DNA from 2 places in the Streptomyces sp. NPDC051776 genome. Region 2 is predicted to be linked to the other one. Evidence: riboswitches for the same ligand, from Rfam matches in the RefSeq annotation. Region 2 holds a riboswitch; the other holds the start of a gene.

Region 1 (7,333 bases), on a different contig from region 2:
CGGACGGTACGCGCGCGGTCCATCCTGGTGGACGCAGTGCCAAGGGCCATAGGGGCAGGTTAACCAGCGGCCGGGCACAGCCCCAACAAAAGCCGACGATATGCCCGGTTGGCCCGGGTCCTGTCCACCACTCGGACAGCCCGTCCGGTTACGCACCGCGCTTGGGCCCGCGGTGACGCCCTGCCCTCCCCGCGTTACGCTCCGCGCTCGCGCAACCGCTTCGCCAGATCCGCGGCGGCCGCCGCCGGGTCGTCCGCGGCCGTGATCGCCCGGACGACGACGACCCGTCGCGCCCCGGCGTCGAGCACCTGGTCCAGATTGGACGCGTCGATCCCCCCGATCGCGAACCAGGGCCGTACGGACCCCAGCGACGCCGCGTACCGCACCAGCGGCAGCCCGGGGGCGTGGCGTCCGGGCTTGGTGGGGGTCGGCCAGCACGGCCCGGTGCAGAAGTAGTCCACGCCGGGCTCGGAGACCGCCGCGTCGACCTCGGCCTCAGCATGCGTGGAGCGCCCGATGACCACCGAGTCGCCGAGGATCGCGCGAGCGGCGGGCACGGGCAGGTCGCCCTGGCCCAGATGCAGTACGGCGGACCGGGTCGCGTGAGCCACATCGGCCCGGTCGTTGACCGCGAGCAGCGTGCCGTGGCGGCGGCAGGCGTCCGCGAAGACCTCGAGATGCTCCAGCTCCTCCGCGGCCTCCATGCCCTTGTCGCGGAGCTGCACGATGTCCACCCCGCAGGCCAGGACCGCGTCCAGGAACTCGGGCAGGTCGCCCTGGCTCTTGCGCGCGTCGGTGCAGAGGTAGAGCAGGGCGTCGGCGAGCTGGTCGCGGGCGGTGGCAGCTGCGGCGGCCATGGGTTCCCCTCCCCGGGTCGGCGGTGTGCGGGCCGGAGGCCCGGCCCGTACACCGTACGGGGTCGCAGGCCGGGGCGACGAGGCGCGGCTGCGGCGGCCGCCTCTCTGCGCCATCCCGCGATGCGCATCGGGCTGCCGTACTGCGGTACGCAGGTCGTCGTCCGAGGGGCTGCTGTTCCGCCCGGCTGCCCCGGGCGGCGGCGTACGGCGGGCACGGGAACGGGCACGCCGTACGCGGCAGGCTGCTCGCGTGGCCGCGACGGCGGGCGGATCCGCGGTGCGTGCTTCCCCTGCCCCGCGGCAGGCGGGGCTTCCCTTCACCCCGCGGCAGGCGGGGCTCTCTTCACCCGCGGCAGGCGGGCCGCGGGTGAAGGGAGCCCCCCACGCTGCAGGCAGGCGGCCTTCACAGCGCGGGCACGGGGGCCGCCCATGCCGTGGGGAAGCGGTCTTCACGCCGCGGGCACGGGGGCCACCCATGCCGTGGGGAAGCGGTCTTCACGCCGCGGGCGGCCGCCCCGGACCGGGGGCCACCACACCCCGGGCAGGCGGTACTTCACCTACGGGCGGGCGCCCCGGACCGGCGGCCACCACACCCCGGCCAAGCGGTACTTCACGCCCGGGCCGGGTGAAGCCCGGGCGTCCAAGCTCCGGCGTCGTGCGGCCGGGCGTACCGACGCCGGTGCTGCTCAGGCTCCGCGACCCGAGCGCTCCGGTTCCCGCAGCACGGTCAGACGGCGAGCGCCTGGGCGCGACGCTTCACTTCCGTGCCGCGGTTCTCGCGCAACGCCTGAGCGGGCGTGCCGGGCAGGGTCGGGTCCGGCGTGAAGAGCCACTCCAGCATCTCCTCGTCGGTGAAGCCGTCGTCCTTGAGGAGCGTCAGCGTCCCTGCGAGGCCCTTGACGACCTTGCCTGCACCGATGAATTCGGCCGGCACCTGCAGAACCCGGTTCTCGCCGCGGCGGACCGCGATGAGCTGCCCCTCCTTGACGAGCTGCCTGACACGGGTCACCTCGACGCCCAGTCTTTCGGCGGCGTCGGGGAGGGTGAGCCAGGCGGGAACGAGCGCATCGGTCTTGCTGTCAATCTCGGTCACGGACACCAGCCTGCCATCCCTGGCTGACAGCCGGTAGCAGAGCGCGGCCGGGCGGGGCCGATCGTTGCTGCCACGGCTCGTGCCAAGGGCCGGAGCCGGGCACCCGCCCTCAGCGCAGGACCGCCGCCTTGAGCGGTACGGACGGGTCCGCGGCCCGTTCCGGATCGATCCGAGCGCCCTGTTCGATGAGTCGGCGCCCCTGCGCCAGATCCCGCGGCCGGCCCACGGCCAGCAGCGCCACCAGGGCTCCGTCGCTCAGCCAGCAGACCGACCACGAGGCGCCCGTCGGGTCGCCCCGCCAGACCGTGGCGTCGGCGGCGGCGTGGTGCCCCGCGTACTGGACGAACCGGCCGAACTGCTCGGACCAGAAGTAGGGCACCGGGTCGTAGACCGAGCCGCCCGTCTCCTCACCGACGATGTTGGCGGCGACCGTGCGCGGCTCCTGGAGCGCGTTGTCCCAGTGGTGTACGAGCAGGCGCACCCCGTAGCGGCCGGACGGGAAGGACGCGCAGTCGCCCACCGCGTAGACATCGGGCTGTGAGGTGCGCAGGCGCTCGTCGGCGCGCACGGAGCCGTCGGGGCACAGCTCCACACCGGAGTTGGTCAGCCAGGCCGTGGTGGGGCGTGCACCGACACCGACGAGCACGGCGTCCGCGCGCAGCCGCTGCCCGTCCTCCAGCACCACCGCGCCCGCCTCGACCACCGCCACCCTGGCGCCGGTGATCAGCCGGGCCCCGCTGTCGGCGTACCAGGCGGCCATGTGCTCGGCGACGTCCGCCGGGAGCGCCCCGGCGAGCGGCCGGTCCGCGGCCTCGACGACCGTCACCGGGCAGCCGGCCTCGCGTGCCGCGGTCGCGAACTCCGCGCCGATCCAGCCCGCTCCGACCACCACCACCTCCTGCCGGCCCTCGAGCACGGGGCGCAACCGTTCCGCGTCGTCGAGGGTGCGCAGCACGTACACGCCGGGTTCGGCCTCGGTGCCGGGCAGGGTGACAGGTTCGGCGCCGGTGGCGATGACCAGCGTGTCGTACGGGACGGGTCCGTCCACGGTCTCCAGGACGTGCTGCTCCGGGCGGAGCGCGGTCACGTGGCGGCCCAGCATCAGATCGATGCCCAGGGCCGGGAAGTCGACCTCGAGGGCGGAACCGTCGGCCTTGCCGAGCAGCACGGCCTTGGAGAGCGGCGGCCGGTCGTACGGCTCGTGCGACTCGGCCCCCAGCAGCGTGATCGAGCCCCTCCAGCCACGTTCGCGCAGAGCGACCGCGGTCTGCACCCCGGCCATGCCGGCGCCGACGATCACGACTCGCTGCTCTCGCTGCATGTCATCGCTCACACGATCACTCTAGGACGGCGACGAGGGCGAGCCGCAGACGCGCGCACCGAGATCTCTGACACAGCATCACGTACGACGGCCTGTGCCGGAGGCCGGACGCCCCTCGTCCACACAGGGCGCCACTCCCTTACTCGCTGTCGGAGCCAGGGACTATGGTGGCGGACCGAGAGCACTCGCGGGAGCCCGGACGCACCGGGCTGAGAGGGAGGCTGGGCGGCCTCCGACCGTACGAACCTGATCCGGGTCATGCCGGCGAAGGGAGGGGCCAGGCGCCCATGCACGCATCCGACAACACCGGTTCGGGCGGTTCCGGCAGACGGGACGCACCGGCGTCCGCGGGCTACGACGTCCTCGTCGTCGGGGGCGGGATCATCGGCCTCGTCACGGCCTGGCGTGCCGCCCAGCGCGGTCTGCGCACGGCGGTCGCCGATCCGTCGCCGGGCGGCGGTGCCGCCCAGGTCGCCGCCGGCATGCTGGCGGCCGTCACCGAACTCCACTACGGCGAGGAGACCCTGCTCGGCCTCAACCTCGCCTCCGCCGAGCGCTATCCGGACTTCGCGGCCGAACTGCGGGAAGCGAGCGGACTGGACATCGGCTATCGCGCCTGCGGCACTCTCGCCATCGCGCTGGACGCCGACGATCGCGTCCATATGCGCGAACTGCACGCGCTGCAGCTCCGGTACGGGCTCGACTCGCAGTGGCTGACCGGGCGCGAGTGCCGCCGACTGGAGCCGATGCTCGCCCCGGGCGTCCGCGGCGGCCTGCGCGTGGACGGCGACCATCAGGCCGACCCGCGCCGCCTCGCCGCCGCCCTCGTCAGGGCCTGCGAGCGCGCCGGTGTGGAGCTGCACCGCCGCTGTGCCCGGAGGCTCACGGTTCTGGGCGACCGGGCCGCGGGCGCGGTTCTCGACGACGGCAGCGAGCTCGCCGCGGAGCAGACCGTCCTCGCGGCGGGGAGCCGGAGCGGACGGCTCGACGGGGTGCCGGAGCACGTGGTGCCGCCGGTGCGGCCCGTCAAGGGACAGGTGCTGCGGCTGCGCGTCCCCGACACGTATGCGCCGTTCCTGTCGCGGACCGTACGGGCCGTGGTGCGCGGCGGGCAGGTCTACCTCGTACCGCGGGAGAGCGGCGAGCTGGTGGTCGGCGCCACGAGCGAGGAGCTGGGCTGGGACACCACCGTCACCGCGGGCGGCGTCTACGAACTGCTGCGGGACGCCCATGAGTTGGTGCCCGGCCTCACCGAACTGCCACTCGTCGAGACCCGCGCGGGGCTTCGACCCGGCTCGCCGGACAACGCCCCCCTGCTGGGGCCGACCGAGCTGCCGGGACTGCATCTGGCGACCGGGCACTACCGCAACGGTGTGCTGCTCACGCCGGTCACGGGAGATGCGATGGCCGAGGTGCTGGCCACCGGTGAACTCCCCGAGGAGGCCCGGCCGTTCACCCCCCGCCGTTTCGCGTCCGCATCCCGCCGACTCCAGGAGCTGACCGTATGACCGTCTCGGTGAACGGAGAGCCGCGGGACGTCCCCGCGGGGACCACCCTCGACGAGGTGGTCGCGACCCTCACCACCGCGCCCTCCGGTGTCGCCGCCGCGCTCAACGAGACCGTCGTGCCGCGCGGCCAGTGGGCCGGCACGCCGCTGGGCGACGGCGACCGCGTCGAGGTGCTCACCGCGGTCCAGGGGGGCTGATCCGGACGATGACCGACACGGAATTGCGCAGCGGGGCGTACGACCACGGACGCGGGACCCGGGCCGCAGGGACCGTAACCGCGGAAACCGGGGACCGGACCGCCGGGGCCAGGAACGGAACCGCCGGAACCGGGGACCGGACCGCCGGCGCCAGGAACGGAACCGCCGGAACCGGGGACCCGACCGCCGGGACCCATGAAACCGGGAGCCGGACCGCCGGAACCAGGGACACGACCGCCGGAACCGTGGACCCGACCGCCGGGACCCATGGAACCGGGGGCCGCGGCGCCGGGGCCGACCCGGGCGCCGATGCCCTCACCATCGGCGGCACCACGTTCGGCTCCCGGCTGATCATGGGGACCGGCGGTGCGCCGAGCCTGGAGGTGCTGGAGCGCGCGCTGGTCGCCTCCGGCACGGAGTTGACCACGGTGGCGATGCGCCGCCTGGACCCGACGGTGCACGGTTCGGTGCTCTCCGTACTGGACCGGCTCGGCATCCGAGTCCTGCCGAACACCGCCGGCTGCTTCACCGCGGGCGAGGCCGTGCTCACCGCCCGCCTGGCCCGGGAGGCGCTCGGCACCGACTGGATCAAGCTGGAGGTCGTTGCGGACGAACGCACCCTGCTGCCCGACCCGGTCGAGTTGCTGGATGCGGCGGAGATCCTGGTCGACGACGGCTTCACCGTGCTCCCGTACACCAACGACGACCCGGTCCTGGCGCGGAAGCTGGAGGACGCGGGCTGCGCCGCGATCATGCCGCTGGGCTCCCCCATCGGTTCCGGACTCGGCATCCGCAATCCGCACAACTTCCAGCTCATCACCGAGCGGGCGCACGTCCCCGTGATCCTCGACGCGGGGGCGGGCACCGCCTCGGACGCGGCGCTCGCAATGGAACTGGGCTGTGCGGCGGTCATGCTCGCATCCGCCGTGACGCGGGCCCAGGAACCGGTACTGATGGCCGAGGCGATGCGGCATGCGGTCGAGGCGGGGCGGCTGGCGCACCGCGCGGGCCGGATCCCGCGGCGCCACTTCGCCGAGGCGTCCTCCCCGGTGGAGGGAGTCGCGGTGCTGGACCCGGAGCGGCCGGCATTCGGGTAGCGGCACGCCCCTGCCGCCCGGCCCCTGCCGCCCGGCTCCGGCCGCGAGCCGGGCCGGCCCCCGCACTCCCGGACCACCACACCGGAACGGCCTGCCCCACGCGCGCGGTACGGCCCGGGCGGCCCGGGCGCACTAGCGTTGGTCGAGGCGGAGACCGGAGACCGGAGGTGGCCTGTGAGCGTCGACCTGATCGAGCGCGAGGCGTACGTCCCCGCCCCGGTGGAGCGGGTCTGGCGGGTGCTGACCACCGCGGAGCACATCCGGACCTGGTACGCCTTCGGGGGCGCCGAGGTGGATCTGCGCCCACGCGGAGCACTGCGCTTCCGCTGGGACGATCACGGGGAGTTCCACGCGCGCGTGGAGCTGGTCGAGGCACCCACCCGCTTCGTCTTCCGGCTGGCCACAAGCCCGGACCGGCCGCCCGAGCGGGGCGACGCGACCCTCGTCGAGTTCACGCTCGCGCCGGAGGGCGAGGGCACCCGCGTCATCGTCGCGGAGACGGGGATCGAGGCACTCGACATGCCCGACGAGGCCAAGGCGCAGCACGCGGAGTACGCGCGCATGGCGTGGACGGCGGCGCTGGAGGAGCTCGGCGCCATCGCCGCCGCGTCACACGGCTGACCCGGGCCCGCGCCGTCCCTGGCACGGAGTTGCCCCGCCCGCGGCGGACCCGCCCCCCGACCGTGCCCCTGGCCGGTCTCCTCTGCTGTCACTGTTCCGCTGCAGTCCCGCACAGTACGGTCCTGGTGGACAGTTGTGTCCGCGGTGGCTCGTAGACTGCGTGATCGTGGATACGACCCTCCAGGACCCGCTCGTCGGGCAGGTGCTCGACGGCCGCTACCGCGTGGACGCACGGATCGCAGTCGGCGGTATGGCCACGGTCTACCGGGCCGTGGACACCCGTCTCGACCGGGTGCTGGCCCTCAAGGTGATGCACCCGGGCCTCGCCTCCGACGGCGCGTTCGTCGACCGCTTCATCCGCGAGGCCAAGTCGGTGGCCAGGCTGGCCCACCCGAACATCGTGGGCGTGTACGACCAGGGCACCGACGGCCACTACGTCTATCTGGCGATGGAGTACGTCGCCGGGTGCACGCTCCGCGACGTGCTGCGCGAGCGTGGCGCCCTCCGGCCTCGCGCGGCCCTCGACATCCTGGAGCCGGTCCTCGCCGCCCTCGGCGCCGCCCACCGCGCCGGTCTCGTCCACCGGGACATGAAGCCGGAGAACGTTCTGATCGGCGACGACGGCCGGGTCAAGGTCGC
Region 2 (7,333 bases):
GGTGGAGGGGTCGATGACTCAGGGGGCCGGTCAGGGACCCGCAGCAGGTGCCACGGAGGGGATGACGCCCCCACCGGCGCAGGGCACACATCCCGCGGCTCCACGCCCGGCTCCCGGGTGTCCGCACCCGACAGCGCCTGCCCCGTACGCGGCCCCCCCGACGCCCGCCCGGATTGACGCGGCCGCCCGGATTGACGCGCCCGCTGCGGCGGGCGCGCACGCCCCGACGAACACCGCCGCCTCGACGGACCTTCCGTCGGAGTACACCCCGACCGAGCGCGACCTGCCGGTCATCGGCCGCGGCGCGCAGGACGGGGCGACGCTTCCGCTCAGCGGGGACACGGAACCCGAGGCAGGCGGCGCCGGGGCCCCCGACGCGGGCCCCGGGCCGCTGTACGTGGTGGGCGACGTCCACGGCTACCTCGACGAACTGCGCACGGCGCTGCACGCCCAGGGCCTGATCGACGACGAGGACCACTGGGCCGCCGGCACCGCCCGGCTGTGGTTCCTCGGCGACTTCACCGACCGCGGCCCGGACGGCATCGGCGTCATCGACCTCGTCATGCGGCTCTCGGCGGAAGCCGCCGCGGCGGGCGGCTACTGCAAGGCCCTGATGGGCAATCACGAACTGCTGCTCATCGGGGCCAAGCGGTTCGCCGACACACCAGTCAACTCCGGTGCGGGCACGGCCTCTTTCCAGGCCGCCTGGCTCCTCAACGGCGGCCAGCGCAGCGACATGGAGCGCCTGGAGGACCACCACCTGCAGTGGATGTCCCGGCTGGACGCCATCGCCGAGGAGGACGCGCACCTGCTCGTCCACTCCGACACGACCGCCTACCTGGAGTTCGGTGACTCGATCGAGGCGGTCAACGACCGGGTCACCGAGATCCTTCAGCGCAACGACGCGGACGAATGCTGGGATCTCTTCCGCAAGTTCACCAAGCGTTTCGCCTTCCGCGACGAATCCGGGCCGCAGGCCGTCCACGAGCTGCTGTCGCGGTACGGCGGCCGGCGCATCGTCCACGGCCACAGCCCCATTCCGTACCTGCTCGGCGAGGTGGGTTCGGAGGACGCCGAGGACGGCGCGGGGCCGGACGTCCAGGGACCGCACGTCTACGCCGACGGGCTCGCCATCGCCATGGACGGCGGGGTCACAATGGCCGGAAAGCTGCTCGTCGTTCAACTGCCGTTGAGCGATTGAGGATTACGGACGGGGACATACGGGCACAGGTCGCCTCCGCGAAGCGGGCATTTTCCGGAAACCCCCTGTCACCCTGCGCCGTAACCGCTCTACCATCGGCTTATCCGTAGCAGGCTCTCCTCCGTTTCCGCCCAACTGCCCGGTGAGAGCCGGCACGCAGGCCTACGGAGCACCGGGGGATGCACATGAACAGCGCTCCGCATCTGCTTCCCGAGGACCGCCCGGAGTTCGAGCGGATCCTCGGCGAGGCGCTGCGCACGGCGAGCAGCCGGCCGGATCTGGCCGAAGTGGGCCGCCGGCTCAACACCGAGCAGTTGCGCACCATGGCGCTCGCCGCCTCCGCCGCCATATCCTCCTGCGCAGCGGCCGAGTACCAGGACTACGTCAAACTGCGCGATCAGCTGCGCTCGCCGTCGTCCGATGCGGTCCACGGCACGGAGTCCGGGACCGCCACCGGGCAGGACGGCGGCGGCGCGATCGGGCTCGCCGCGGCCATGACCGGTCCGGCCGAGGCCACGGGCGCGGGTCTCGTCGCCATCGTCTGCGTCCTCGCTCCCCTGCTGGCCGCCATCGCAGCCGTGATCTTCCTACTCGTCGGCTACGTGCTGCGCGCCGTCGACGCGGACGAGCCCGCCGCCGCCCCGCTGATCAATACGGGCTGGGTGTTCGTGGCCCTGACCGCCGGCGGCGTCGTCCTGGCCATGGCCGGCCTTCTGCTCACCGCGCTGCGCAACGGCTCCAGCTCGCTGCGCGCCTCGGCGCAGGACGAACGAGCGTTGGAGCTCGGCCGTGCGAGAGAGGCATGGCGGCAGGCCCTGCTGGAACGCGGCGTCCTGCCGTTCTTCCGCGAGGCGCTGGCCGACCCGGCGGCCCCGGCCCGCAGGAGCGGGGAGGGCGCGCAGGGCGGCGGAAAGGGCAGCGAGTACGGCGGCGCGGAGGACAGCGCGCACGGCGGACAGGGCAGCGCGCACGGCGGCGCGGAGGCGCAGCACCGTACGCCCCATCTGGGCTATTCGCGGCCGGCGTTCAGCACGGAGGGCGGTCCGGAGGAGACCTCGACCCGCCCCTCGTTCGAGAGTCCCGGCTACACGAGCCCGGAGTACGGCGGGCCGGAGCACGAGCCGACGTAGAGGACGGGTTTCGGTGGCGACGCGGAGTCCGCGCGCCCCCGGCCGTTCCGAGGCCTCCAACCGGCCGCGTCGTACCGGGTGCCCGGCACGTCTGTTCGTGGCCGGATTCGTATGGCAATCTCATGGGGTCGCACCCCCACGACCGAAGAGAACGCCGCTGTGCCGTCTCTGCATCTGACGCTGACCGCCCGGCTCCTGCCGGTCGCCGTGCTCGCCACGGCAGGTTGGGCCATGGCCCGCCCCGCCGAGGAGGCCCGCTCCGACGCGCCCGCGTCCGGCCCCGAGCGGACCGCGACAGCCGCGCCTGCGATCGACGAGGCCCCCTCCGCGTGTGCGGCCATTCCCGCGGCGACGGTGAAGGAGCTGGTCCCCGGCGCGAAGGCGGAGGGCAAGGAACTCGACACGAGCGACCCCAAGCGCCGTACGGGCTGCGCCTGGAACAAGCTGAAAGGGTTCGACTACCGCTGGCTCGATGTGACGTTCGAGGTCACCGACGACAAATCCGCTCGCACGATCTACGACAACCGCGAGCTGGCCAGCGACACCGGCGGCCTCGGCGACGAGGCGTCGGTCGGCTCGAAACTCACCGAGGACGACGGCCAGGAGACCCGCGAGGTCACGGTCGTCGTCCGGAAGGCGAACGCATTGGTCACCGTGACCTACAACGGGGCCGACTTCGACAACGAGAAGGCGCCGGGAGCCGCGGAGATGGAGAAGGGCGCCATCACCGCGGCGAAGGCGGCGCTCTCCGCTCTGACGTCCTGACCCGCCGGCCAGGTCCTGCGATCGCCGTACGGCCAGGGGCTCCTCCCCTTTCGTGCCCATGCGGATCACTGCAACCGGGTTGAGTGGTGGAGAGGTTGGCCTCGAAGCCGCGGCCCTTTCCTCAGGCTCCACGATCGGACACGGAATCGGCCCGGTGAGCCCCTGCCGCGCGCACCATCGGGCCCTCGCCGGTAGATCTTTACCGGTTCTGAAGAGAACGTGAGCGAGTCCTGGTGCAGCGCACGTCCAACCTGGAAGTGGACGCGGCCGTTCGGGCCGCCGATTCATCAGGAGCACGCTGCCATGGCCCCCTTCGCATTACAGCTTCGAGCCCTCCCTCCCCCGCGGCAGATTCACTACCCGCACGAGATTGCGCTCTCCGGTGGCCCCCGCCTGACCGGGTGGGCCCCCGTCGCCGCGGCAAACCGTGCAGCGGCGCTGCGCAGGCGCTGCCCGCCCACTGCCCTTTGGTCGCCTATCCCACCAGATCCACAGATCGACGGCGTGCTCGCCGCCAAAGATTCCCCGAGGAGTGCGAATGACTTCCTCTGCGATCAGCATTGCGCTGCGAGGAACAGCCGCCTTGTGCGCTCTCACAACCGCGGTAATCCATCTCCTGCTCACCCCGGAATATCTGGAGGAAATGCCTTACGTCGGAATCCTCTTCCTGGTCGGCGGCCTCGCGCTGCTCTACACCGCCGGAGGCCTGGCCCGGCGGAATTCGACTCCCGCATGGCTGATCGGCACGCTGGTCACGGCCGGCATGTTCGTCGGCTTCCTCCTGTCCCGCACCGTCGGATTGCCCGGCTTCCATGAAGAGGACTGGGAACCGCCCTACGGGATCCTCAGTCTGATCGCCGAAGGCGTCTTCGTCCTCGCCTACGTTGCCGAGACTTCCAGGGCAATGCTCAGGACTCGGGGAGCGCTTTCGCGCGGGAACGCGGAGTGCGAACCTTCACGAATGATCCTGTGAAGGTCATCGACCTTCAGGTCCGGCCGAGGTGAGCAGGTCAGGAAGCGGTGGACGACGGCGGCGCTCAGAAAGTCGACGACGCGGGCACAGCTCGTGACTACGGGCACGGAGCGCGGACCCGGACCTGGTTGAGGCCCGCCCAGGGGGAAGGGCCTCAACCGGACTGCCCTCCTAGTCGGCAAGCGGCAGGTACACCCGGTTCCCGCTCGCCGCGAACTCCCTCGACTTCTGGAGCATCCCCTCGGCGACCTCCTCCGCCGTCGCCCCGGCCGCGTCTCCGCCGAACTGCTCGGTGATGCTTCTACTGATCTTCATCGAGCAGAATTTCGGGCCGCACATCGAGCAGAAATGCGCGGTCTTCGCCGGCTCCGCCGGGAGCGTCTCGTCGTGGAAGGCGCGGGCCGTGTCCGGGTCGAGGGCCAGGTTGAACTGATCCTCCCAGCGGAACTCGAAACGCGCGTCCGACAGCGCGTCGTCCCACTCCTGCGCCCCCGGGTGCCCCTTCGCCAGGTCCGCCGCGTGGGCGGCGATCTTGTACGTGATGACGCCGGTCTTCACATCGTCCCGGTCCGGAAGTCCAAGGTGCTCCTTGGGCGTGACGTAGCAGAGCATCGCCGTGCCCCACCAGGCGATCATCGCCGCGCCGATGCCCGAGGTGATGTGGTCGTAAGCGGGCGCGACGTCGGTGGTCAGCGGGCCCAGCGTGTAGAACGGGGCCTCCTCGCAGATCTCCTGCTGGAGGTCGACGTTCTCCTTGATCTTGTGCATCGGGACGTGGCCCGGGCCCTCGATCATCGTCTGCACGCCGCGGGCCTTGGCGATCCGGTTCAGTTCGCCGAGCGTCTTCAGCTCGGCGAACTGCGCCTCGTCGTTGGCGTCGGCGATCGAGCCGGGCCGCAGGCCGTCGCCGAGCGAGTACGTGACGTCGTAGGAGGCAAGGATGTCGCAGAGATCCTCGAAGTGCTCGTAGAGGAACGACTCCTTGTGGTGGGCCAGGCACCAGGCCGCCATGATCGAGCCGCCGCGCGAGACGATGCCGGTCTTGCGGCGCGCCGTCAGCGGGACGTACGGCAGACGGACGCCGGCGTGGACCGTCATGTAGTCGACGCCCTGCTCGGCCTGCTCGATGACGGTGTCCTTGTAGATCTCCCAGGTCAGTTCCTCAGCCTTGCCGTCGACCTTCTCCAGCGCCTGGTAGAGGGGCACGGTGCCGATGGGGACGGGGGAATTGCGCAGCACCCACTCGCGGGTGGTGTGGATGTTGCGGCCGGTGGAGAGGTCCATGACCGTGTCGGCACCCCAGCGGGTCGCCCAGGTCATCTTCTCCACCTCCTCCTCGATGGACGAAGTGACCGCGGAATTACCGATGTTGGCGTTGACCTTCACCAGAAACCGCTTGCCGATGATCATCGGCTCGATCTCCGGGTGGTTCACGTTCGCCGGGAGGACGGCGCGGCCGGCGGCGATCTCCTCACGGACGACCTCGGGCGAGACCTTCTCGCGGAGCGCCACGTACTCCATCTCCGCCGTGATCTCGCCACGGCGCGCGTACGCGAGCTGGGTCACGGCCCTGCCGTCGCGCCCGCGCCGGGGAAGGCGCGGGCGGCCGGGGAAGACCGCGTCCAGATTGCGCAGTCCGCCGCGCGGCGAGGTGTGCTTGATGCCGTCGTCCTCGGGACGCACCGGCCGGCCGGCGTACTCCTCCGTGTCGCCCCGGGCGATGATCCAGTTCTCCCGCACCGGCGCGAGGCCGCGCCGGACATCGGTTTCCAGGGTGGGGTCGGTGTACGGGCCCGAGGTGTCGTAGAGCGTGACGTCCTGCCCGTTGGTGAGGTGCACTCGCCGCACGGGGACCCTCAAGTCCGGGCGCGAGCCGGTCACGTAGTCCTTGTGCCAGCCGATCTCGGACGAGTCGCTGCTGGCAGACGTGCGTGCATCGTGAATGGTCATGAGACCTACTCCCTACGCCGGCATTACCCGGTAACAGGTTCGGCGGTCGACGCAGCGGCTTCCGCGGACGGTCCCCGGCATCGGCCGGACACCCCGTACGGAGGTCAGCGCCCTCTCAGCCCGGTGCTCCGAGCTCCCGCGTGTGCAAAGGCGCCACCACCGTAACGGGTGGTTCCGGGACGGGAAAAGGGGGACTCCCACGGCGGAGCCGAGGGCCGGTCGGAGAGGCTGCGGATGCGAAGCGGACGGCGGGGCATCGCGCGGTCAGCCGTCTTTGCGATGATGCGGGCTGTGACACCCGAGCCCGAGCCCCACCATCACAGCCACAGCCACAGCCACAGCCACGGGCCCGCCGCGCCCGTCTCCCAGCACCTCCGCAAGGTCATCGCCGCGGTGTTGATCCCGTTCGCCGCGGCTGTCCTGGCCGGTTTGATCGTGCTGTGGCCGGGCGGTGTCCCCGAGCACGAGCGGTCCGGACTCGGCTTCGACCGGCAGACCGAGTCCGGTCGGGTCGTAAAGGTCGAGGAGGTCGACTGCAGGGAGGTCAACGCCCGGCCGCAGCAGCCCCCGCCGGCCGATGGTTCGCAGCGGCAGCCCGGCGGCGGGCAGACGGCGCGCGGCACCTGCAAGCGCGCGACGGTCGAGGTGACTTCGGGCAGGGACGCGGGCCGGAGGTTCCAGGAGATCGTGGAGCCCGGCGCACCGCGCCAACTCACCACCGGCCAAGGGGTCGTCGTCGCGTACGCGCCTGACGCCCCGCCAGAGCTGCAGTACTCGGTCACCGATGTGGACCGCGGGTTCCCCATGGCACTGCTCGCGGGGATCTTCGCACTCGCCGTCGTGGTGGTGGGCCGGATGCGGGGACTCATGGCGCTGATCGCCCTCGCCGTCAGCTTCGCCGTGCTGTCGTTCTTCATCCTCCCGGCGATCCTGCACGGTTCGAACCCCCTGATCGTGGCGATCGTCGGGAGCAGCACGATCATGCTGATCGCCCTCTACTCCTGCCACGGCCTCAGCGCGCGGACGTCGGTGGCCGCCCTCGGCACACTGGTCTCCCTGTTGCTGATCGGGCTGCTGGGGTCGCTCTTCATCGGCTGGGCACAGCTCACCGGCAACACCTCGGACGAGACCGGGCTGATCCACGGCCTCTATCCGGAGATCGACCTGAGCGGCCTGCTGCTGGCCGGTGTCGTCATCGGCTCGCTGGGAGTCCTGGACGACGTGACGGTCACGCAGACGTCGGTGGTGTGGGAACTCAAGCAGGCCGACGAGACGATGACCGTGCGTCAGCTCTACCGCGCGGGCCTGCGCATC

Evidence for each region. Region 2 has a riboswitch for thiamine pyrophosphate ahead of thiC (phosphomethylpyrimidine synthase ThiC). Riboswitches for the same ligand answer to the same signal wherever they lie in the genome.
Region 1: linked by a shared signal. The riboswitch ahead of thiO (glycine oxidase ThiO) and the one ahead of thiC (phosphomethylpyrimidine synthase ThiC) in region 2 are both predicted to bind thiamine pyrophosphate.

What each region holds. Positions count from the first base shown of each region.
Region 1 covers NZ_JBFAYQ010000006.1:99,932-107,264, forward strand. Annotated here, with positions in the region: gene metF (methylenetetrahydrofolate reductase [NAD(P)H]) at 1-50, opposite strand, end outside; gene thiE (thiamine phosphate synthase) at 195-857, opposite strand; gene AB0M26_RS07665 (Rv2175c family DNA-binding protein) at 1,585-1,950, opposite strand; gene AB0M26_RS07670 (FAD-dependent oxidoreductase) at 2,060-3,271, opposite strand; TPP riboswitch at 3,456-3,547, shown strand; gene thiO (glycine oxidase ThiO) at 3,559-4,779, shown strand; gene thiS (sulfur carrier protein ThiS) at 4,776-4,976, shown strand; gene AB0M26_RS07685 (thiazole synthase) at 5,297-6,073, shown strand; gene AB0M26_RS07690 (SRPBCC domain-containing protein) at 6,248-6,694, shown strand; gene pknB (Stk1 family PASTA domain-containing Ser/Thr kinase) at 6,861-7,333, shown strand, end outside.
Region 2 covers NZ_JBFAYQ010000002.1:250,463-257,795, reverse strand. Annotated here, with positions in the region: gene AB0M26_RS03160 (metallophosphoesterase) at 62-1,201, shown strand; gene AB0M26_RS03155 (hypothetical protein) at 1,381-2,331, shown strand; gene AB0M26_RS03150 (hypothetical protein) at 2,491-3,096, shown strand; gene AB0M26_RS03145 (hypothetical protein) at 3,635-4,069, shown strand; gene thiC (phosphomethylpyrimidine synthase ThiC) at 4,241-6,019, opposite strand; TPP riboswitch at 6,012-6,169, opposite strand; gene AB0M26_RS03135 (YibE/F family protein) at 6,311-7,333, shown strand, end outside.